2 regions of the Paenibacillus sp. FSL H7-0442 genome follow, and region 1 is predicted to be linked to the other one. Evidence: riboswitches for the same ligand, from Rfam matches in the RefSeq annotation. Region 1 holds a riboswitch; the other holds the start of a gene.

Evidence for each region. Region 1 has a riboswitch for FMN ahead of MHH57_RS06445 (DMT family transporter). Riboswitches for the same ligand answer to the same signal wherever they lie in the genome.
Region 2: another riboswitch for FMN. It lies ahead of ribE (riboflavin synthase); the one in region 1 lies ahead of MHH57_RS06445 (DMT family transporter).

What each region holds. Positions count from the first base shown of each region.
Region 1 covers NZ_CP151963.1:1,420,649-1,431,895, reverse strand. The annotation lists gene MHH57_RS06460 (sensor histidine kinase) at 1-858, shown strand, start outside; gene MHH57_RS06455 (ABC transporter ATP-binding protein) at 967-1,890, shown strand; gene MHH57_RS06450 (hypothetical protein) at 1,883-2,578, shown strand; FMN riboswitch at 2,701-2,845, shown strand; gene MHH57_RS06445 (DMT family transporter) at 3,024-3,971, shown strand; gene MHH57_RS06440 (methyl-accepting chemotaxis protein) at 4,212-6,242, shown strand; gene MHH57_RS06435 (carboxylesterase/lipase family protein) at 6,333-7,814, opposite strand; gene MHH57_RS06430 (transcriptional regulator) at 7,968-8,531, opposite strand; gene MHH57_RS06425 (glycine betaine/L-proline ABC transporter ATP-binding protein) at 9,047-10,270, shown strand; gene MHH57_RS06420 (glycine betaine ABC transporter substrate-binding protein) at 10,245-11,247, shown strand, end outside.
Region 2 covers NZ_CP151963.1:3,363,717-3,374,963, reverse strand. The annotation lists gene MHH57_RS14770 (2-oxoacid:acceptor oxidoreductase family protein) at 1-112, shown strand, start outside; gene MHH57_RS14765 (thiamine pyrophosphate-dependent enzyme) at 112-2,400, shown strand; gene MHH57_RS14760 (IDEAL domain-containing protein) at 2,620-3,084, shown strand; FMN riboswitch at 3,156-3,329, shown strand; gene ribE (riboflavin synthase) at 3,655-4,320, shown strand; gene ribB (3,4-dihydroxy-2-butanone-4-phosphate synthase) at 4,381-5,064, shown strand; gene ribE (6,7-dimethyl-8-ribityllumazine synthase) at 5,094-5,558, shown strand; gene MHH57_RS14740 (segregation/condensation protein A) at 5,733-6,527, shown strand; gene scpB (SMC-Scp complex subunit ScpB) at 6,496-7,107, shown strand; gene MHH57_RS14730 (DUF2953 domain-containing protein) at 7,276-7,989, shown strand; gene ytfJ (GerW family sporulation protein) at 8,122-8,613, shown strand; gene MHH57_RS14720 (protein-glutamine gamma-glutamyltransferase) at 8,705-9,430, opposite strand; gene MHH57_RS14715 (D-alanyl-D-alanine carboxypeptidase family protein) at 9,641-10,903, shown strand; gene MHH57_RS14710 (nucleoside recognition domain-containing protein) at 10,961-11,247, shown strand, end outside.

The DNA of each region.
Region 1 (11,247 bases):
AAGCGCAAAATAAGGGATATCCGAGCCCTACTAGAGCGAATAGTGACGGTGAATCATGCGGAAAAGCTGCTATATGTCACAGGTGACGTTGAACTGCAACGACTCATGACGGAAATTAATCGACTGCTGGACTTGAATCTCAGAGTGTCTGCAGATTACAACCGTAGCCAAATTGCTATGCGCAAAATGATTTCGAACATTTCACACGATCTCAAGACCCCGCTTACGGTTGTGCTTGGATATGCCGAGATGCTGGATGGCGATCCGACTATTTTGCCGGAAGAACGTATAAAGCTGCTATCCAAAATTCATCAAAAGACAAGCGAAGCGATTGAGTTGATCGGAAGCTTTTTTAATTTGGCGAAACTGGAAGCTAATGATACGGATATTCCGTTGACACGACTGGAAGTGGGAGAACTGTGCAGACGCAGCATTTTAGAGTTTTATGACCTGCTGACTGCACAGGGGTTTACTGTGCATATTGAGATCCCGGAGTACCCCATTCATGCCTTGGGGAACGAAGGAGCGATTGGGCGGGTGCTGAATAATCTGATCTCGAACGCCATTCGCTACGGGGCAGATGGACGGACGCTAGGCCTGACGCTGTCAGAACAGCAGGATACAGTGCGTATAGAGGTATGGGATCGTGGCAAAGGCATACAGGAATCTGAGCAAGATAAAGTTTTTGAACGTATGTACACACTGGAGGACTCCCGCAATAAGGCGGTACAAGGCAGCGGACTGGGCCTTACGATTGCCAAACGTCTGGTTGAAACGATGAACGGAGAAATTCAATTGACCAGTAGACCTTATGAGCGGACAGTCTTCTCTTTTACATTGAAGAAAATCAACTATTAATCGAACTCAACATACTCAACTTAATAAATTTGTAAGAATCACGAAAGAAAAATGAACATTTCGCCCTTTATCCTTGAATTATCAGCAGTATACGAAGGGAGAACACCCATGACTTACGTAATACGTACACATCAGTTGACCAAAGCCCTGAAGGGTAACGAAATTGTAGCGGGAGTCAGCATGAATGTGCGCAAGGGAGAAACCTATGGCTTTCTCGGCCCTAACGGGGCAGGCAAGACGACGATGATGAAAATGATTACGAATTTACTCAAGCCGACATCGGGTGAAATTGAATTATTCGGTGAGAAATTAACGCCAAAGTCGTATCATCTGCTCGGACGGATGGGTTCGATTATTGAATACCCGATTTTTTATGACAGGCTGACGGCGCAGCAAAATCTGGAACTTCATTGTGAATACATGGGCTACTATAATAAGCAGGCTGTCCGAGATGCCCTGGAATTAGTAAACTTGCAGAATGCGGGTGACAAGTCGGTAAAAGACTTTTCACTGGGAATGAAACAGCGTCTCGGGATTGCCCGCGCTATTGCGACTAAGCCAGAGCTACTCATTTTGGATGAACCGATTAATGGTTTGGACCCCGTGGGAATCAAGGAAATCCGCCAACTATTCCACATGCTATGCAAGGAATATGGGATGACTCTGCTCGTGTCCAGTCATATTTTAGCGGAAATAGAGCAGATTGCGGATACGGTAGGCGTGATTAATCACGGAAGGCTGATTGAGGAAGTGTCGATGGAACAGGTGCGAGAAACCAATACGGAATACATCGAATTTACGACCAACGATTGTAAAAAGGCGGCCTACGTCCTCTCCCATCATCTGAATCTGAATAATATAAGGGTGCTCAATGAACAGAATATACGTATTTACGACTCAAATGTACCGCAGAAACAAATTACGAAGACGCTCATTTTAAATGATATAGAAGTGGATTCCATTCATCAGAAAAGCAGTACGCTAGAAGACTACTTTTTGCGGCTGTTAAACGGAGGTGATCTCCATGCTTAAATTGATGCAATTGGAGCTGAAAAAATTTCATCTGGCGGGTTATATCCGTTCAGCACTGATCGCCAATGCATGCATTCTTGGGTTGCTCTGTATCATCGCGCTGGACAGCCAAAGTACAGGAATACCCGAATTTACACAGTACACTCAGCTTCTCGATCTCATGGACATGCTGGTCAGAGCCACATTTATTGTGTTTGCCTCTGTTCTTCTGTGCCGCTTTATCGTAGGGGAATTTAAGTCCAAATCGATTACGATCCTGTTCATGTATCCGATTCACCGTCAGAAGCTGATGATCGCCAAGCTCTTGGTTGTGCTGCTGTTTACCTTCTTATCTATTATTATTTCGGAAATAATCATTACGGCTGCTATTCATCTGCTCAACCAGCTTGTCTTGATTGTACCCGATAACCTTACTCTTTCGATACTGGGTCAACAATCAGCACGGACGCTGATCAATGCCGTTGCTGCCAGCTTTATGGGACTGGTTCCGCTGTATATGGGGATGCGAAGATACTCTGTACCCACCACCATTGTGACCTCAATCCTGATTGTAGCATTGCTTTTCTCCAATAATAACGGCGCTACACTTAGCTCCATAGCCCCCGTGCAAATAGGCTTCTCTATACTGGGAATGCTTGTGGCTTATGCAGCGATTCGACGCATTGAGTATAAGGATATTACTTCATAGTATGTAACTTAGTAAAACGCTTTCGAAAAATAGATGAAAATCATTGTTAGATATACACACATTTTTCACTGGACTTCATTCTAAAACAGGTATATCCTATAGGAGAAATTAAAAAACGGAATAAGGATCTTCGGGGTAGGGTGAGATTCCCAACCGGCGGTATGGCTCATGGAGCTAAGCCCGCGACTCTGTATCTGGCAACAGGATACGGACTGATTTGGTGAGATGCCAAAGCCGACGGTAAAGTCCGGATGGAAGAAGATCGAAATATCAACATGCCGCGAAGTGGATGAATGCTGCGTTATGGGTTTTGCAGTAGCAGTAACTTCATTTAACTTGCATAAAGCGGCAAGTTTATTTGATCAACCCCCGTCTTGCATGGCCTTTCGCCATAGACGGGGGTTTTTGTGCCACCGGTCCTGTATTCGCAAGGAGCTAATTGAGTATGAGTCAATCTTCTACTGTACTAACATCCAAAGGTTTTGATCATAGCTCCCACATGAAAAGCGGTTTTTGGCTGGTCGCAATAGGAGCAGCCTTGTGGGGCGCTGATCCGCTGTTTCGTATTATTTTGCTAAAATCATTTACTTCAACACAAATTGTACTAATGGAGCATATGCTGCTTTTCCTTGCTCTGACACCGATGCTGTGGAAACATCGTGAGGAACTCAAAGCGGTACGGCTTCGTCAAGTTTTCGCTATTTTGTTCGTCTCGTGGGGCGGCTCGGCTCTGGCCAGCGTGATTTTTACCATGGCGCTCAGCAACGGTGATCTGAATGCTGTACTCTTACTCCAGAAGCTTCAACCATTGGTCGCTATTATTCTGGCCCGCGTTATATTGAAGGAAATGCTGCCGCGTCATTTTGGATTATTAATTGTCGTCGCTCTGTTCGGGACGTATCTTCTGACCTTCGGTTGGTCGCTCCCCTTCGGGCATGTTCGTGATTTTGCCCAGGTCGGTAGTCTACTTGCACTGGGTGCAGCGGTTCTGTGGGGCGGTTCGACAGTCATGGGAAGCTACTTGCTTCGTTCAATGAAATATGAAACGGTAACCTCCCTCCGCTTCATGGTGGCGCTCCCTCTGCTGATTGTCCTCACCTCTGTAGAGCATGCGCCATGGAATATGCCTGCCGGTACATGGGCAGGCGCAGCTGTGATTATCAACTTGCTATTGCAGGCATTGCTTCCGGGTCTTCTTAGCTTATTGCTGTATTACAAAGGCTTAAGTACGACCAAAGCGTCTTATGCTACGATGGCAGAATTGAGCTTTCCCATGGTGGGGGTCGTGATTAATTGGATCGCATTTCAGCAAATCGTTACTGTAGCGCAATTGACTGGTTTTATGCTCATCTGGATTACGCTCTTTATGATTTCACGTCAGCAAAAAAATTAACAGTTCAATGTCCCCTTCATGACTCACCCAAGCCAAATTGTGAAGATGCTTTTGCATCTCCGATTTGGCTTTTTATGTGTTCGCATTAATATTAATCATAGTTCTTTAGACCTGTTTTTCAAAAAAAGTGTCTAAAATATGCTACTATTTCTCGTTTCCCAATGATTACATCTATAAAATTCGTCGGTTTATGTCGAATAAAACAATGTAGTGATCATCAGACACAGAGGAGCAAGAACTATGACTAAAACAAAACAAACAGTTCCGTGGTGGAACAGGTTTCTCAAGCAGTTTTATTTAATGAGGACAAGATTAATAATATCTTTTTTAGCTGTGTTATTGATTCCGAGCGTACTTATCGGGTACTTTTCTTATCAGGGGGCTACGACACAACTCAGTCAGCAAATGGGCGGTTCCGTATACACGAATCTGTATCTGATCCGGAGCAATGTCAATCAGTATGTAGCGCCTATTATGAAAGACCTGGACGTGCTTACCACTGAAATCAATTCTGATTCCATTGGTACCAACCAAGAGACCCTTCAGAAAAAGTTAGATGTTATCGTCAAGGCTCACCCCGAGCTAGATGCAGCGCTTCTCGGCAATGAGAAGGGGCAATACATACGTTCGCCGAAAAAACAGGAGTCCGATTATGATCCCAGGGAGAGAAAATGGTACAAAAACGCGATGCTGGAAAAGGGTAAAGTATTCGTCGGTGTTCCAGTTGCCAGCGTCACGACAGGGAATTTAGTCGTTAATATATCGGGAACGCTGGAGGACGGTGAAGGAGCTGTTGCCCTGGCTTTGAACCTGGACAAAATGAGTGAAAGTCTGCAGTCTGTTAAGATTGGTGAGCGCGGAGGACTCATTATTGTTGATTCTGAACATAAAGTTGTATCTGGGACTGGAACAGCTTTCAACAAGACAGGCAAAAAAGCGGCTGACGCCATAGAAGGACTTCCCGAAGTGGCGACAACCGTCGAAAATGATAATCCTTCCATGTCGCAAATTCAATTTATGAATCGAGATATGCTGGCCTTTACACTTAAGGACCCTCTCACCGGTTGGAGCATTGTCGCACTGTCGGATCTGGAGGATTATAGTGATGCAGCCCAACCAATTCTGAAACAAAGCCTGATTGTGATTGTTATTTCCATACTTGCCGCGGCGATCATCATTGTGCTTATGGTCCGCTCATTCTTAATTCCGCTGCGCAAGCTGCAAGCAGGAACACGCATCGTCCGTGACGGAAATCTGACCGAACGTGTTAATCTATCCAGCAAGGATGAGTTCGGCGAACTGGCACAGAATTTTGACCAGATGACGCATTCCTTGCATACGATGGTCTCAGAGGTCAACCAAACCTCCTCCCGACTTGCTTCCTCTTCCCTGATAATCAAGGAAAGCACAGAGCAAACGACGGAGTCCGTACAACATGTAGCGGAAACGGTTATGGAATCCGCGGAAAATGCAGCCACCAGCGCCGAGGCATCCGAGCAGACCGCTAATGCCGTTGAAGAAATGGCGAAGGGTGTCAGCACCATTGCCGAATCGGCAAGCTCCATCGTGGATTCAGCAGGACAAACCGAGCATGATGTGGCTCAAGGCAGCCAAATGATCAGTAGTGTACGGACCCAAATGGACCGTATTCTGGAGGCTGTCAGCCAAACGGCTAGCTTAATGGATGAGCTATCCCAGCTCTCGGACGATGCGAAGCAGATGAATACGGCTATTGCCGCCATTGCCAAGCAAACCAATTTGTTGTCTCTGAACGCGTCTATTGAAGCTTCCAGAGCTGGCGAAGCCGGGCGTGGATTTGCCGTAGTCGCTATAGAGGTACGCAAGCTGTCTGAGCAATCCAAGGAAAGCGCGGATTCCATCAGTCAGATTATTACTCAGATGCTCGATTTGATTCAACGCTCTACCGCTACCATGAACGGTAATGTTCGTAACCAGGTAGGTGAAGGTATGCGTATTAGCCAAGATGCAGAAGGTGCATTTACGAATATTGAGCGCTCTACTTCTCATATCGTGGAACAAATTCAAAGTGTGTCCGCTGCTGCTGAACAAATCTCAGCCAGTACAGAGGAAGTCTCCGCCACTGTTACCCATTTGGCAAGCCTGTCTCGCAATTCGGCGGACAGCTCGCAGACAACATCTGCTGCTGCTCAGGAACAAATGGCAGCTATGGAGGAAATTGCCTCTTCGTCACAGGAGTTGTCCAACATGGCGCAGGATTTGCAACAGCTGGTTAAGCGATTTAAGATTTAACTTACTACTAACAAAAGCCTTCGTCCGTATACAAATTACGGGCGAAGGCTTTTTACATTTGAGTTCTTGATATGCTCTCTCTCTTGTTACTTATAGGGTCATCTGACCGGTTAAATGACGGCGTCTATCTCCTTCAGGGTCGTGCTCCACCTTAATATTCTGATGGAAAATAGCTGTAGTCCGCTCTTCTCTGTCGTACATCGGCCAAGCCCCCTCGGACAGCACTGGCTTCCCATCACGTGCAAAAGCAACCCATGCCTGCTGCATATCTTGAGCCAGCTTCTGCATCGAAGGTTGAATCTCTAATCCAAGCTTATCTAGCAGCTCCAGATTATCGAAAACAAACGCAATCTCTGCACCGTGAACCGCTTGTCCAAAGGTAGGATGCCCCGGCAATGTCCAATCAAAACGATACATCCATACAGGCGCATGCGCCGACTGTGCAACAGCAAGAGCCAACGCAGGACGCCAAAAAAATAGATCGGTCAACATTTGCGCCTGTCCCTCAATCGTAACCGGAAAAGGTTCTATCAGGTCGCCGATGTCTGACATGCCCGTCATCATTTCCAATGCCTGTCTCGCTGTCGACTTGTTCATTAGATGGGATTCTTTTCGGATGAAATAGCCCCCCTCATGCAAGTTCGTTCCAATCAAAACGGAAACCTGCTTTGCTGAACCTTGCGCGATTGCAGACAGGGGTACATCTGGCAAGGTCACACCGTCCACAACGGGTTGATAGATCATCGCCATCCCTGGTCCGATGACTTCATGCGTCTTCGCCATCGCTAGCATCAGCGCATCTGTCGGCAGGCTAAACAACCTCTCTGGATGCTGAGTGTCCACACCCAGCTGCTGTAGATACACAGCCGTCACTTGCTCGGCCTGTGAAGTTGGCAATACCTGCGACGCACCGCTCTGCAAAATCGCACGCTGGAACAGTCCTTTAGCTGCTGGCATCGCCAATAAAGCGGCAATACTCATCGCGCCTGCTGATTCACCGAACACCGTCACTTCGTCCGGATTGCCACCAAAGGCAGAGATGTGATCCCTAACCCATTCCAGCGCAGCGATCTGATCCAGTAGTCCCGCATTAGAGGTCAGGCCATCTCCCTTTGGAGTCAGATGCAAAAACCCTAACGGCCCCAATCGATAATTGATCGTAACAACCACAACATCGCCATTCTTCGCCATGCGTTCCCCGTCATATAAAGGTATAATCCCGGACCCCGTGACAAAGGCACCGCCATGAATCCACACCATCACTGGACGTCCCTTCTCAGGAGTCTTCGAAGCAGGTGTCCAAACGTTCAGGTATAAGCAATCCTCTGACTGCTTAGGCGGTTCCACCAGATTTCCAGTCATACTTTCAGCGGATGGCATAGGTTGCGGACAGATTGGCCCAAAACTCGTCGCAGCCCGCACACCCTCCCAAGACTCCAAAGACTGGGGCGCGTGAAAACGTAGTTTTCCAATAGGAGGCTGTGCATATGGGATACCTTTCCATACATGATATCCATTTCCTGATTCCCCACGCAATTGACCTAGACGAGTATGTACTATAATACTCTCCATCATGAAGCCCCCTTTATTTCGTAAGTTCAACACAACGGTATAATATCAATCTTTACATATCTCTATTATACCCTTTGCACACGGCCAAACCAAAAAATACCGGAAGCACTTTTGCGCTCCGGCATTTTTATAAACAAGATAGGGAAATAGCGATTAATCCCGAACTTCTTCTTTTGGAATCAGCTTGTAAATTTCTTCGCTTTCCATAGAGTCAATTAGTCGGTCTAGCCACTTGTAATAAGCGACGGCCTGCTTCATCTTCAAACGATCTTGCTGAAGAATCGCCTTAAATTCCTCGTACTCTTCACCCTGATTCATCAATTTGTCCAGCTCATCAATGGCTTTGCGCAGTACCAGTAAATTTGTTTCTACCGCTTTTCTCCATTTAATAGCGAAGAAGTCAGTAAATGTTTGATGCCAGTCATATTCAACTTCATACAAATCCTTGCGTGAGCCTTTGCTCCATACCTTATTTACCATTTTCAGATCCAATAATGTGCGAACTCCTGTACTCATGCTCGTTTTGCTCATTTCCATTTCACGGCCCATCTCGTCCAGCGTCATTGGTTTATCCGCAAAAAAAAGCAAACCGTATAAATGCCCCGCAGACAAAGTAATCCCATACAGGTCCATGTTTTTACCTATAGCTTCTATGACACGTTTGCGAATTTTTTGCAGCGAAGCCTGCTGCTCATCACCTAACTGGTACAAGCTCATGCTTGCAACCTCCTAATTTTAGAGCATTTTGCACAACCTAGTATGAACGATTTACCCGTAAAAGATTAGCTTTGACGCAATATATGAAATCTTTCAACAATAAATGAAATGTTTCAAAAGCAAAGCTTCTGTCTATATTACAACAGCATGGGTCGTTCAAAATCATAATTCGCAAAATTGCTAATGATAGTAAACTTTTTAAATTATGGATATACATAAATCTTTTTCTTATGGTTATATTTCATTGTCTATTTTAAAAAAAGCACTATCGGTTGTAAAGTTCCGAATGTTTGAGCATTCTATAGAACGAAGGAGCATATCTAAGGAAACTTTGTACAGTTTTTTCTGTACGTACTTTATGAACAGTTTTTTTGTTTGAAATGTAAGCAATGCTTCTGTTACAATTAATTTTGTCATTAACCGTTCAGGATGTTCAGAATTATGATTTTTATACTCAATCCTTAATGCAACATGGGGTTAATACCAAGCAAAGTATAGAAAGAAGAGGTGTATGTATGACGATTTTGGAAGTCAAAAATGTCAGCAAACTCTTTGGTCCTCACGCAGAGCAAGGTGTTCCGCTCCTGGAGCAAGGCTGGGGCAAGGAAAAGTTGGCCAAAGAAAAACAGATTACTGTTGGTGTCAATAAGGCCAACATGGAAATTAAGCAAGGTGAAATTTTCGTAATTATGGGGCTATCGGGCAGTGGCAAGTCCACTTTGGTGCGAATGCTAAATCGCTTGATTGAGCCTACCTCCGGTGAAATTCTGGTCCACGGCAAAGATCTCCGTAAGATGAACAAAGAACAACTTCGCGAAGTTCGTCGTAAAACCATCAGCATGGTTTTTCAAAAATTCGCTCTGTTCCCACATCGGACTGTATTAGAAAATGTAGAATATGGTCTTGAAATTCAAAAGGTAGAAAAAGCACAGCGTCAGGAAAAAGCGCAACAAGCGCTGGAACTGGTTGGTCTTAAAAACTGGGGCGATAAAATGCCCGATGAATTGAGTGGCGGTATGCAGCAGCGTGTCGGTCTGGCACGGGCGCTGGCTAATGACCCTGAAGTGCTCCTGATGGATGAAGCGTTCAGTGCATTGGACCCGCTCATTCGCCGTGACATGCAGGATGAGCTGTTGGAGCTTCAGGATAAAATGAAGAAAACCATTGTGTTTATCACCCATGATCTGGATGAAGCGTTGCGGATTGGTGACCGGATTGCATTGATGCGAGACGGTGCGGTCGTACAAATCGGTACACCGGAAGAAATTATGATCCAACCGGCTAACTCTTACGTAGCCCGCTTCGTCGAGGATGTGGATCTGTCCAAGGTATTGACGGCTGCTCATGTCATGCTTCGTCCAGAAACCATCACCATGGATCGTGGTCCGCGTGTGGCTCTGGAATTGATGCGAGAGCGTGGGATTTCCAATTTGTTCGTCATTGACCGCACCAAAAAGCTACTGGGTGTTATTAACGCCGAGGATGCTGTTCATGCACTGCGCAATAATTTGAAGATTGAAGATATTTTGATCACGGACGGACCGCAGGTTGCTGCCGAAACTGTCATTAATGATTTGTTTGAAATTACAAGCTCGTCCAAAGTGCCGCTAGCTGTGGTCGATGATAAGCAGAAGCTGCTAGGCGTTATCGTCCGCGGAGCATTGCTCGGCGCACTTGGTGGAGATGTTACTACTACGAAGGAGGTGAATGCCCATGATACCGAAACTGCCAATCGCTGAGTGGATTCAAGCCATTGTCGACTGGATGGGTATTCATCTGGCTGGATTGTTTAATGTTATTTCTTCCATTATAGAAGCTGTAGTAGGCTTTTTCTCAGGCCTGTTCATGCTTCCACACCCTCTGGTGTTCATCGTGATCATCGGGATTATCGCCTTTATGATCGGGCGGGTTCAGCTTACGCTATTTACTGTCATCGGCTTCCTGCTGATTGATAATCTTGGTTATTGGAGTGAAACAATGAATACGCTCGGACTGGTCATCACGTCTGCGCTCGTATCCATTGTTATCGGGATTCCCATCGGGATCTGGTGTGCATACAGTAAATCGGCATCACGCATTATCACGCCTTTACTTGATTTTATGCAGACGATGCCTGCGTTCGTGTACTTACTCCCAGCGGTTACCTTTTTCAGCCTGGGTGTTGTGCCGGGTGTTATCGCATCTGTTATCTTTGCTATCCCCCCAACCATTCGCATGACCAACTTGGGAATTATGCAAGTATCAGGTGAGCTGATCGAAGCATCAGACGCTTTTGGTTCAACATCTGCGCAAAAGCTGTTCAAAGTTCAGCTTCCACTTGCATTGCCTACCTTAATGGCTGGTATTAACCAGACGATTATGCTGTCACTGTCTATGGTTGTCATTGCTTCCATGATCGGTGCGGAAGGCATCGGTGCTGTTGTGTACCGTGCTGTGACACAGCTGCAAATAGGTAAAGGTTTTGAAGCCGGCTTAGCTGTTGTCGTTCTGGCTATTGTGCTTGACCGTTTTACGCAAAACCTGTTTAAACCTACGCAAAAAGGCAAAAGCCGCGTATCCAGCAAGCAAAAAGTATGGATTACTTCTGCAGTTACAGCTGTCATTTTGATCGCTGGTGCATCCCAATATTTTGTGGGTACAGATCATTCCGCATCTGGCAAAGGTAACGCTGCTGCCAACCCGGTTGGCGAAGAAGTCGGTTACAAAATTATCGGTA
Region 2 (11,247 bases), 1.9 Mb from region 1:
TGTAGATATTTGCCCATCGGGGGCACTAAGCTCGCGTCGCGAGCAATGGGGATGGGCTGAACAGAATCGAGTTGCCCACCAATTTCCGGTATATGAAGGAGGGCGTGCGTAATGGCAAAACTGGAGGAAGAACTCAAACAGACAGGCGCCGCGCAAGTGACAACGTTCGAATCCGGTAATGAAATGGCAGCAACGGCGGCTGCGCAGATTAATTATCATATGATGGGATATTTCCCGATTACTCCATCTACCGAGGTAGCGCAGTATCTAGATCAGATGAGAACGAGAGGTCAGCATAATATTAAGCTGGTTGCAGCAGACGGAGAACACGGATCGGCAGGGATTTGTTATGGAGCTGCCGCAGCGGGAGCGAGGGTGGTGAACGCCACTAGTTCGCAAGGTTTCCTGTACATGCTGGAGCAGTTACCTGTTCAGTCAGGTACCCGTTTTCCTATGGTTATGAATCTGGTGACACGAGCTGTCAGTGGTCCCCTAGATATTCGCGGAGATCATTCGGATCTGTACTATGGTTTGAATACAGGCTGGGTCATTTTGACGGCAAGTACACCACAGGCTGTGTATGATATGAACATTATGGCACTAAAAATTGCAGAGCACAGCGATGTTCGGCTGCCTGTAATGGTCGCATATGACGGTTTTTATACGTCCCATCAAAAACGTAAAGTGCAATATTTTGCCGATGCTGAGACCGTGCGTGGTTTTGTAGGTCCTAACCCGAACTTAAATTATCCGAATATTACGGATTTTGATCATCCTGTTACTGTGGGCGCGCATATGAACGGCGATGACTTGACGAATAATCATGTTCAGCTGTCCGAAGCACTGAAGCTGTCAGAAGGAGTATATGAGCAGGTAGCAGCAGAATATGCCGCTTTATCCGGTCGGGAATACCCGATTTTAGATCTGTATCAAATGGAGGATGCTGAGGTTGCGGTATTTCTGTTGAATTCGGCGGCTGAATCGGCCAAGGATGTGGCGGATCAACTCCGCGCGCGCGGAATTAAAGCTGGTGTGATACGTCCGAACATCATCCGACCGTTCCCAGCCGCACAACTGCGGGAAGCATTACGCAATGTCAAGGCGTTGCTGGTAGGTGAGCGTGCAGACTCGTATGGGGCAGACGGCGGTAATTTAACGCATGAAATTAAAGCGGCCTTGCAGGAGGACCCGCTGAATCGGACACTCGTGTTGAGCCGTATCTTTGGCTTGGGCGGCAAAGATTTTTATGCAGAAGATGCAGAGGCGTTCTTCCAGCTTGCAATCGAGGCGGCAGAGGCCGGACGAGTAGAGAAGCCCTTTGATTACTACGGAATTAATTCGGGTTCACCGGACAAGGTGATGCCGCAAGTTATGCAGCCGCCACGTGGTAATGATTACCGTACGGGTCTGATTCAGGTTACGCCGGACGAGGAGACCGGGAAGCTCAAGGTCAAGGTACCCCCTTTGCGGTCGTTGACAACCAAACCACGGCGTCTTTCACCAGGCCACGGAGCTTGTCCAGGATGTGGGGCATTGTCTGCGCTGGAACTGTTTTTCAAAGGTATTGAAGGGGATATTGTCGTGCTGTTCCAGACAGGCTGCGTATATGTGACGACGACAGGGTATCCATATACATCACACAAACAACCGATGATCCACAATCTTTTTCAAAACGGGGCCGCTACCCTTTCAGGAGCGCTAGAAGCTTACATGGAAATGAAACGGCGTAATGAAATTGAGATGTCGGACGATCCGACCTTTATCATGATTAGTGGTGACGGTGGGATGGATATTGGTATGGGTTCTGCGATTGGTGCGGCTCTGCGTAATCATAAGCTAATCATGCTGGAATATGATAACGAGGGGTACATGAATACAGGTTCACAGCAATCTTACTCCACTCCGCTCGGTCACATGACCAGTACGTCGGGTGTAGGTAAAATGCAAAAAGGAAAGCAAGGGCATCACAAGGATACCGTGCAAATCATGGCTGCTTGTAACATTCCGTATGCTTTTACCGCTGCTGAAAGTCATCCGCAGGATATGCTGCGTAAAGCAGCCAAGGCTCAATGGTATGCAAACAACGTGGGTACGGCCTATGGTAAAATCCTGTGCGCCTGTCCGCTGAATTGGAAATCCGAAGACAGACTGGGTACCAGCATTGTGGGCGCCGCAGTCGAGTCCTGTTTCTTTCCTTTGTACGAAATAGAGCAAGGCAGTACGACGATTACGTACAATCCGGAGGACAAAGGAAAACGAATTCCAGCTGCTGAATGGCTGAAATTAATGGGTAAAACGAAGCATCTTATTAAGGAGGAGGCTACGCTGGCGACCTTTGAACAGGAGATTGAGCGTCGCTGGACTATCCTGAAAAAGAAACATGAAATTTCAGAGCTATAATCCTGTTTTTTGCATAATCATCGATTAACATTGTTAGCCGCTGTTACTGTAGTGGCTCGATCAAGATTCTTTGCGCTTTTTGCGCAAAGAATCTTTTTTGTCGTTTATGGGTTGAAGCATAAAAAAACAGGTAATGATTTCCGATATAGGAGTGGAGGCCTATAAGAGGCACGTTAAAAAGTTTTCTTCTGAATTTTAAGATGCAATGAGGTGCAGGTAATGATTAAGCTGAATACAGTTGAAATAATCGAAATTATAAAGAAGCAAATCCCTAAGGTTATGAACATCAAGCCAGTGGAACTCAAGTTTACGGATGATTTTGGACGGACCTCGCTGGCAGCGACAGAACACAAATTTACGCTGACGAACCAGCATTATTCTGCCAAGGTGATGGATTGCGTGTTAGAAACACAAGTACGCCCCATTTTAATGTGCGAAATTATTTATTTTCTAAAATGCGAGTTTATTGACGGACATGTTGATGTACGACTGGATTATGAAGCATGTTCTGAGGAAGGGCGAGGACCGGTTGCTTCAGCCGTAATTACCTTTGATCATGCAACAGAGCTGGGAGTCGAGGAACTGGCCGATCTGATTGACTTGGCGCTTCATATGAACGATAAAACCTGGTTTGAAGAACTCTCCAGCCAATATGTCAAAACCAAAGCAGGAGCTTCTATTTGATAACTTGCTTTTTTTAGAAGTCGGTGCTAATATACGTAACAAGTTTAATGTTAATTCAATTAAATAAGAGCAAGATCCTTCGGGGCGGGGCGAAATTCCCCACCGGCGGTGATGACATGTTTGTGGATCGTTTTTGTGAGAAACAGCATGGCTTAGTCCGTGACCCGGATGCTGAATGATCGGCAGAAGGTGGACCTGGTGCAAATCCGGGACCGACAGTATAGTCTGGATGGGAGAAGGATACGAAGCGCATGTGACGTGACATGTGCCAATTTTTAGCATACCCAATTGTGCGTACGGCTTATTTCGTTGTAGGACAGCATCGGGCGATAGCTTGCTTAAGCTTTCTTTTTGATGGTGTTCAGAGCGTATTTGGTTGTATCCTCAGTCATGCTTTCTATTGGCAAACCTATGATTTCATGTCGTCTTAAGATGCATATGAACTGCGCTTGTATACTACAAATGTGACTCTCATCACCCCCATGACGGATTGAATCCGAACTGGGGGTTTTTTGCGCTTATAGCTGATGAATTAGGGATAAACTGAATGTAGTGGAAAGGAGTGAAGGCATGTTTACCGGATTGGTCGAGGAAGTGGGTCGCATTCAAACTATTTCCAAAAGCGGTGAAGCGATGGTGCTGGGGATTTCGGGTTCCGTGGTGTTGGGCGATTTGAAAATAGGAGACAGTGTCTCAGTGAATGGCGTTTGCCTGACGGCGATACAGATCGGTACGAAAGACTTTAAGGTTGATGTGATGCCGGAAACCTTTCGCAGCAGTAATCTGAAAGAGTTGAGATCAGGCAGCCGAGTCAACCTGGAGCGAGCGATGACGGCGAGCGGAAGGTTCGGAGGACATATCGTGCAAGGACATGTGGACGGGACGGGAACGATTCGCGGGGTAACATCAGATCAGAATGCAGTTGTGTTCGAAATTGAGCCTAAAAATCAAACATTATTTAAATATATTCTTCTCAAAGGGTCAATCACAATTGATGGTATCAGCCTCACAGTCGCACAGCGTACGAGAGATACCTTTGCCGTATCCATTATTCCCCACACCTTATCCGAAACGGCCTTACAAGCCAAACGTGAGGGAGATACCGTCAATATCGAATGCGATATTTTGGGCAAATATGTAGAACAGCTTTTAAATTACAGAGGTGCAGCGGAGGCGGAGAGAGTAGAAGAAGCTCCTCTCAGTTTGGACTATTTGGCGAAACACGGCTTTGCCTGATATTGAAGGGTAAGCCTGTTTAGGAGCATTCGTGGCACAAGACATAAGGAGGAAAGTGTTATGGATAGAGGTAGCCAAACAAGTGCAATGGCAAACGTCATAGAGCATGGCGAGTTGGAACATGACGAAGAGATTCGTTTGGATTCCATCGAAGCAGCGTTGGAGGACTTAAAAAACGGTAAAGTTGTTATTGTGGTGGATGATGAACAGCGCGAAAATGAAGGCGATTTTATCGCTTTGGCTGAAAAAGCGTCGCCTGAGGTCATTAATTTCATGATTACAGAAGGTCGCGGGTTGGTCTGTGTGCCAATTACACGACAAAGAGCCGAGGCCTTGGAATTGCATCCTATGGTAGAGCAAAATACAGATTTCCACGGTACTGCCTTTACGGTATCGGTAGATCATATGGAGACAACAACGGGTATTTCAGCGGCCGAGCGTTCCTTGACTGTACGCGCCTTGGCAGACGAAGCAGTCACAGGCAGTGATTTCCGCAAGCCTGGTCACATGTTCCCGCTGATTGCTCGCGATGGTGGTGTCTTGCAGCGTGCTGGTCACACTGAAGCGGCTGTTGATCTGGCCCGACTCAGTGGCTTCAAGCCTGCTGGGGTCATTTGCGAAATTATAAAGGAAGATGGCTCAATGGCCCGCCTGCCTGATCTGGCAGTGGTCGCCAAGCGACATCAATTGAAACTGATCAGTATTCAGCATTTGGTGGACTACCGTCGCCGTTTGTCATTGTAAATAATTTAAATTAAGAGAGGTTGATTAATATGGCACGTTTTCTAGAAGGTAATCTTGTATCGAACGGTTTAAAATATGGTATTGTGGTGGGCAGATTTAATGAGTTTATTACGAGCAAGCTGTTAAGCGGTGCAATTGACGCACTTCAACGACATGGTGCACAGGAAGATGAAATTGATGTAGCCTGGGTTCCGGGTGCATTTGAAATTTCACTAATTGCGCAAAAAATGGCTGCAAGCGGCAAATATGATGCCGTAATTACGCTGGGTACGGTCATCCGTGGTTCTACTTCACATTATGATATCGTCTGCAATGAAGTGGCCAAGGGTGTGGCAGCGAGCAGCCTAAAAACGGGAGTACCTGTTATTTTTGGGGTAGTGACTACAGAAAACATTGAACAGGCTATTGAACGAGCAGGTACGAAGGCTGGTAATAAAGGTTGGGATTCAGCACTGGCTGCGATTGAAATGGCCAATCTCGGCAAGCAATTTTAATGATAGGAATAGCTGAATAGAACGGTATAAACTGCAAGGGGAAAAAAGGGATTGGATTGTTAAGCAAGGCGATGACGTATATACTACAGAAAGAGGGATTGATAACGCAGAGCATAAGTGCTATAGGGAAAGGTATTGTTGAATGATGATTGGAGTAAGGCAGGGGGAAGCACATTGACAGTCGTAAACTACAAGCTGGAAACATTCGAGGGTCCGCTGGATCTACTGTTGCATCTGATTGATAAAGCCGAAATCGACATTCAGGATATCCCGATTAGCGATATTACTGATCAGTATATGGCTTTTTTGCACAGTATGCAGGAGCTGGAACTGGACATTACGAGCGAGTTTCTGGTGATGGCGGCGACGCTCTTATCCATTAAGAGTAAATTGTTGCTTCCCAAGCCACCTGTGATGGAATATGACGATTTGGATTTTTATGAGGAAGAGGATTATGATCCACGTGAGGAACTGGTCCGCAAGCTGGTGGAGTATCGTAAATATAAAGGGATTGCTCGCCATCTAAGTGAACGTGAGTGGGAGCGGAGTCTAATTTATGGCAAAGAGCCAGAAGATCTGAGTGCATTCCTGCCCACTGAACCCGTAAATCCGGTGCATGGGCTGCATGCAAGCGATTTGGTCGCAGCCTTTCAGCGTGCTTTGCGCAAAGCAGAACGACGTACGACGGTAACCCGTGTTCATCGGGACGAAATTTCAGTCAAGGACCGTATCCGGCAAGTTATCGGGGCTTTAGAGATGGTGGGGAATGGAGGACGGCTGCTGTTCTCCAAGCTGATGCATGAGGATATGTATCGGCATGAAGTGGTTGTGACCTTTTTGGCTATCCTTGAACTGATGAAAATGAAGCAAATTTTCTGTTATCAGGAGAAGCTTTTCGATGATATTGTAATGGAGTGGAGAGGGGATTTACGGGTTAATGGATTATCTGAAGCTGAAATCAATTATTGAGGGACTGCTGTTTCTAGCAGGAGAGGAAGGGTTGTCCACCAAGCAGATCGCCGACATTGTAGAGCAGCAGCAAGAGCTGGTTGAACAGTGCCTGGAAGATATGAAGCAGGACATGGAGCAGGGGGGAAGAGGCCTGCAACTTGTCCGTATTGCCGGTCATTATCAGCTTGCAACTTTATCCGAACATGCACCTTACTTTGAAAAGCTCGCATACTCTCCGGCACGTGCGTCACTGTCTCAAGCTGCTTTGGAGACGCTGGCCATTGTGGCCTACCGCCAGCCCATTACAAGAGTTGAAATCGAAGAGATTCGGGGGGTTAAATCCGAGCGGGCCATACATACACTGGTCAACAAGGAGCTCATTGAAGAGAAAGGTCGAGCTGAAGCCATCGGACGGCCGATATTGTACGGAACGACGAAATCATTTTTGGATTATTTCGGTCTGGGCTCTCTGGCAGATCTACCGCAACCGGAGCTGTTCGAGAATTCGGACAATTTGGAGGAAGAGACTCAATTATTGTTCGAGCGTCTGGAGAGTAGCCAGCCTGCGGCCAACGATCTAGATCTTGAATTCCAATAAAGTTGCTCCGGATCTTGCGGCTCACTTATGTAAAAGTTCAAACAGACAGCCAGTCCTCATATCGTTGGGGGCTGGCTGTTGGTATTTTAAGATGCATGATTTTCCGGCGAACGGTCATACTATTTTTGCCATGATATTCTATAGCAAAAAGGTAGGGAGGACACGCCAGTGTGGAAATGGATCAGTATCGCCATCATCGTCGTTATATTACTTGTACTGGCAGTTCTGCTCTCTCGTATTCGTTTGAAGCTGAATATTGCCAAACATGACAATGATGATCGGGCGCATCTAGAGATCAGATTTCTATACGGGATGATAAAAATGAATTACGATGTGCCGGCCATTCTCATAACAGGGTTGAAAAAAGGGCTTCTCTATCGGCTAGATCGCAACAAAAACATACATAAAACGGATGCTTCCGTGGATAGCGGTAATATTGATACAGTAAAAATCAAGCAATTTATACATGATATACGGGTTTTGCTCAAGGGAACGAAATCCTTTAATAAATGGTTGCGACATACATTGGCACATGTGACGATGTCCAAAGTGGAATGGTCTACCAACATTAGTCTTGCTGACGCGGCATATACAGCTACCTCAACTGGTATTTTGTGGGGATTAAAAACAACCTTGATCGGTTATGCTTCAAGCTTTGTACGCATGGATTGTACCCCTAAGCTGTATGTTGTGCCCTATTGGGTGGATCGCTTGCGTTTTACCACCACTTTGAACTGTGAAGCAAACGTATCGCTCGGCTATTTAATGTTCTCCATGCTCATCTTATCTTACCGCATATGGCGCGTTCCGGGTGGACCGGAGGCATGGAAACGGGTTTTTTTCAAAAAAAATGCGGCGGATCGTCAAGCTAACAATGAATGATAAACAGTGGAGAGAGGTGAGACTCAATCCTTTCTGAACTATCGAATGACATACATATTTCCTTGAACCCCTGCGCACAATAGCGAAAGAAAAGGCAGTCTACGCTTGAGATAAGCAGAGGAGGAATAAATCATGTCAGATCACCCGATTCAAGGGCTCATGCAAACCGCAATGGAAAACATCAAAGCCATGGTAGACGTGAATACGATTGTAGGAGACGCAGTGGAAACACCCGATGGTTCTGTTATTTTGCCAATCAGTAAGGTGGGATTTGGTTTCGCTGCCGGGGGAAGTGATTTTAACGTAGACGAAGAGGCACTTCATACTTCTTCGGCGTCGGGTAATCATAGCGGGAAGGAAGGGCATCCTTTTGGAGGCGGTAGCGGTGGTGGTGTATCTATTCATCCCATTGCTTTTCTGGTTGTTGGCAAACAGGGGGCACAAATCGTTCCATTGGACAATCAAACGCATCTGATTGAGAAGCTGATTGACTCCACGCCATACCTGATTGATAAGGTTCAGTCTATCTTCCGGAATTCAGGCGGCGACTTGCAGACTCCCCCCCCACAGGTACCTGTAGATGTTGCTACGGATCACAGTAATTCTGGCCCGGCTTACTTGTAAAAGTTATTGAAATTAAAAGCATTCTCTCAGGAAGGTATCCCAAAGCCGAGTATAGGCTAAGGAATACCTTCTTTTCTGCTTGTACTTGGGCCTATCCCCGAATAAACTGCCTTCCCCCAATGACAGCATGTATTTGGTGACAGTATTCCAGTTGATACAAAGTATGCAGCGAGGAGATTTCATTTTTTCGATTTCCTTCGGCAGCAAACTGCGATAGGTAGATGAAGTCCGGATAGATCACTTCATCCGTCAAATAAGCAGATACCGTGGCTTCCGGTCGACGATGTTGATTCAGGGAATCGATAATACCCTTCGCCGGCAAGATGCCAATCCCATGTCCATAAAACAAGTCTTCCTTCAGCTTAACGACATTTTCTCCTTTCCATTCTAATGTTTCAGGCGACACATCAGGATTGTTGAAATACAGAATATCGCCAGGAGCCGCTTTATGACTTCCTTCCTGCTGTATGAGCCTGAGGTCGCTGTCATAGTGCCAGTCATACAGCAGCATATCTGCAAAAATCCGATTAAACTCACTTTCCAGAATGGAATCCAGCACTCCTTTGTACAGCACAATAACCATAGCTGTTGCACATTCAAAAGCGTATTGATGTCCGTTTAAAAAGATATCTCTGATCCCCTGTGCCGGTGTGACACCTGCTTTGATCTGAAAGCCACCTTTTTCCGTTAAATCCCAAAAATGCGGGTTGCAACGTGCGGTAGCAAAAGTGGCAAAGGATACACCGCTTCGATGCAATGCTTCTGCGGACTCTACAATCCGCGATCTTAAAATCATTTCAAACTGTAGTCGCTGCATGTTATAACCCCTCGATCCATATTTAACGTTTAGTAACTAATATATATGTGCTCAGGAGGGCATGTTGCTTGGTTTGTGTAGAAAGAAAGCGAAAAAGGAGCAGCTAATGGCTAGTCCTGTAAAAGGAATTTTCTGTTATAAAGGTGGACATACTTTGAACAGCTTGGACATAGAATGGTACAAGACTTGCTCAAAACCGGAGGAATCCAAATGTTTAAAAAAAAGCAACACATTCACGCGGACCACAGCCATTTCTTGAATAAGGCACGCGCATTTGTTTTGCCGCTGGTACTACTGCTTATTTTATCATTGCCGCTTACGTTGCTAAGTCCGCAGTCCGTTCGGGGAGCGATAAAAACAGAAGTAGCGCCGCCCGCATTAGGAACCCATGCACAGGCTGCTTCTTTAATTGATGTCACATCAGGAAGAATCATTTATTCTACCGAAGGTGACCGGGAGCTACGTATTGCCAGCCTGACCAAAATTATGACAGCGATCGTGGCTATTGAACATGGACGCTTGCAGGACCGGGTAAAGGTGAGCCCAACCGCGTATGCCAAAGAAGGGTCCTCGCTTTTTCTGCAAATGGGTGAACAAATGTCATTGGAAAATATGCTGTACGGCTTAATGCTCCGTTCTGGTAATGATGCCGCTTCTGCCATTGCTGAGCATGTGGGGGGGACAGAAGAGGGATTTGTTCATTTGATGAACGACAAGGCGGTTCAGCTTGGGCTAAGCCATACACATTTTGCTAATCCGCACGGGCTGGATGCCGAGGGACATTATTCCTCAGCCAATGATATGGCCCGGCTTACTGCTTATGCGCTGCATAATCCAACTTTTGCACGTATCGTAAAAACAGAATTGAAAAAAGCACCGAATCCCAACGACTCTTGGGACTACTCATGGCACAATAAAAACAAAATGCTGCGGCTGTATGACGGAGCTGACGGGGTGAAAACAGGCTTTACCAAAAAAGCGTTTCGCTGTCTGGTCAGTTCGGCTACACGGGACGGTCGCCAGCTCGCTGCTGTTACCTTGAATGACGGGGACGATTGGAACGATCATGCCCGTATGCTTGATTACGGATTCCGATATTATCCGCTCATTCCGATTACGGACAAGCAGCAACCTATCGATGGTTACCCACTATTAACAGGTACAAGCTTTGCCTATCCTTTACATGATGGCGAGAAAACCCAGTTGCACAAAAGACTGGTGTTGTATAAAAATTCCGCTTCTGCCGATAGAGCGGACGTATCTTTTGGCTTACGAGGACGGGTTGAATTCCTTTTGGAAGGTAAACTTATCGGTTCTGTTCCTGTGTATGCAAAAGGTAGTAAGCTGCCTGCTCAAAATACCGTACAGCCACAGAAGGAGACTCCAACTGCACAAGAACCTGCGAACAATACTCAGCAACGAGGTTGGACGAGCAGATGGAACGAAATCCTTAAAAATTTGTTTGGAGCATAGGGCAACCAGGAAATAGAGCTGTACGTGTCACATCATTGGGAAAAGGAGGAATCAGCCATGATTCATCTCATATGGGTGGCTTTGATTTGTATTGGATTTGTATTTGCTGCCGCGCAGGGAAATATTGAGGTGGTGACGAAAGCGGCTTTTGACGGGGCAACTACGGGGGTTACAGTGTGCTTTGGACTGATAAGTGTGCTGGTGTTCTGGATGGGCATGATGCGGCTGGCTGAAGATGGCGGGCTCTTACAGAAAATATCCAAGCTTCTTTCTCCTTTGGTTGCCTTTCTCTTCCCTGATGTTCCGCGTAATCATCCCGCTATGGGTTACATTTTGTCCAATAT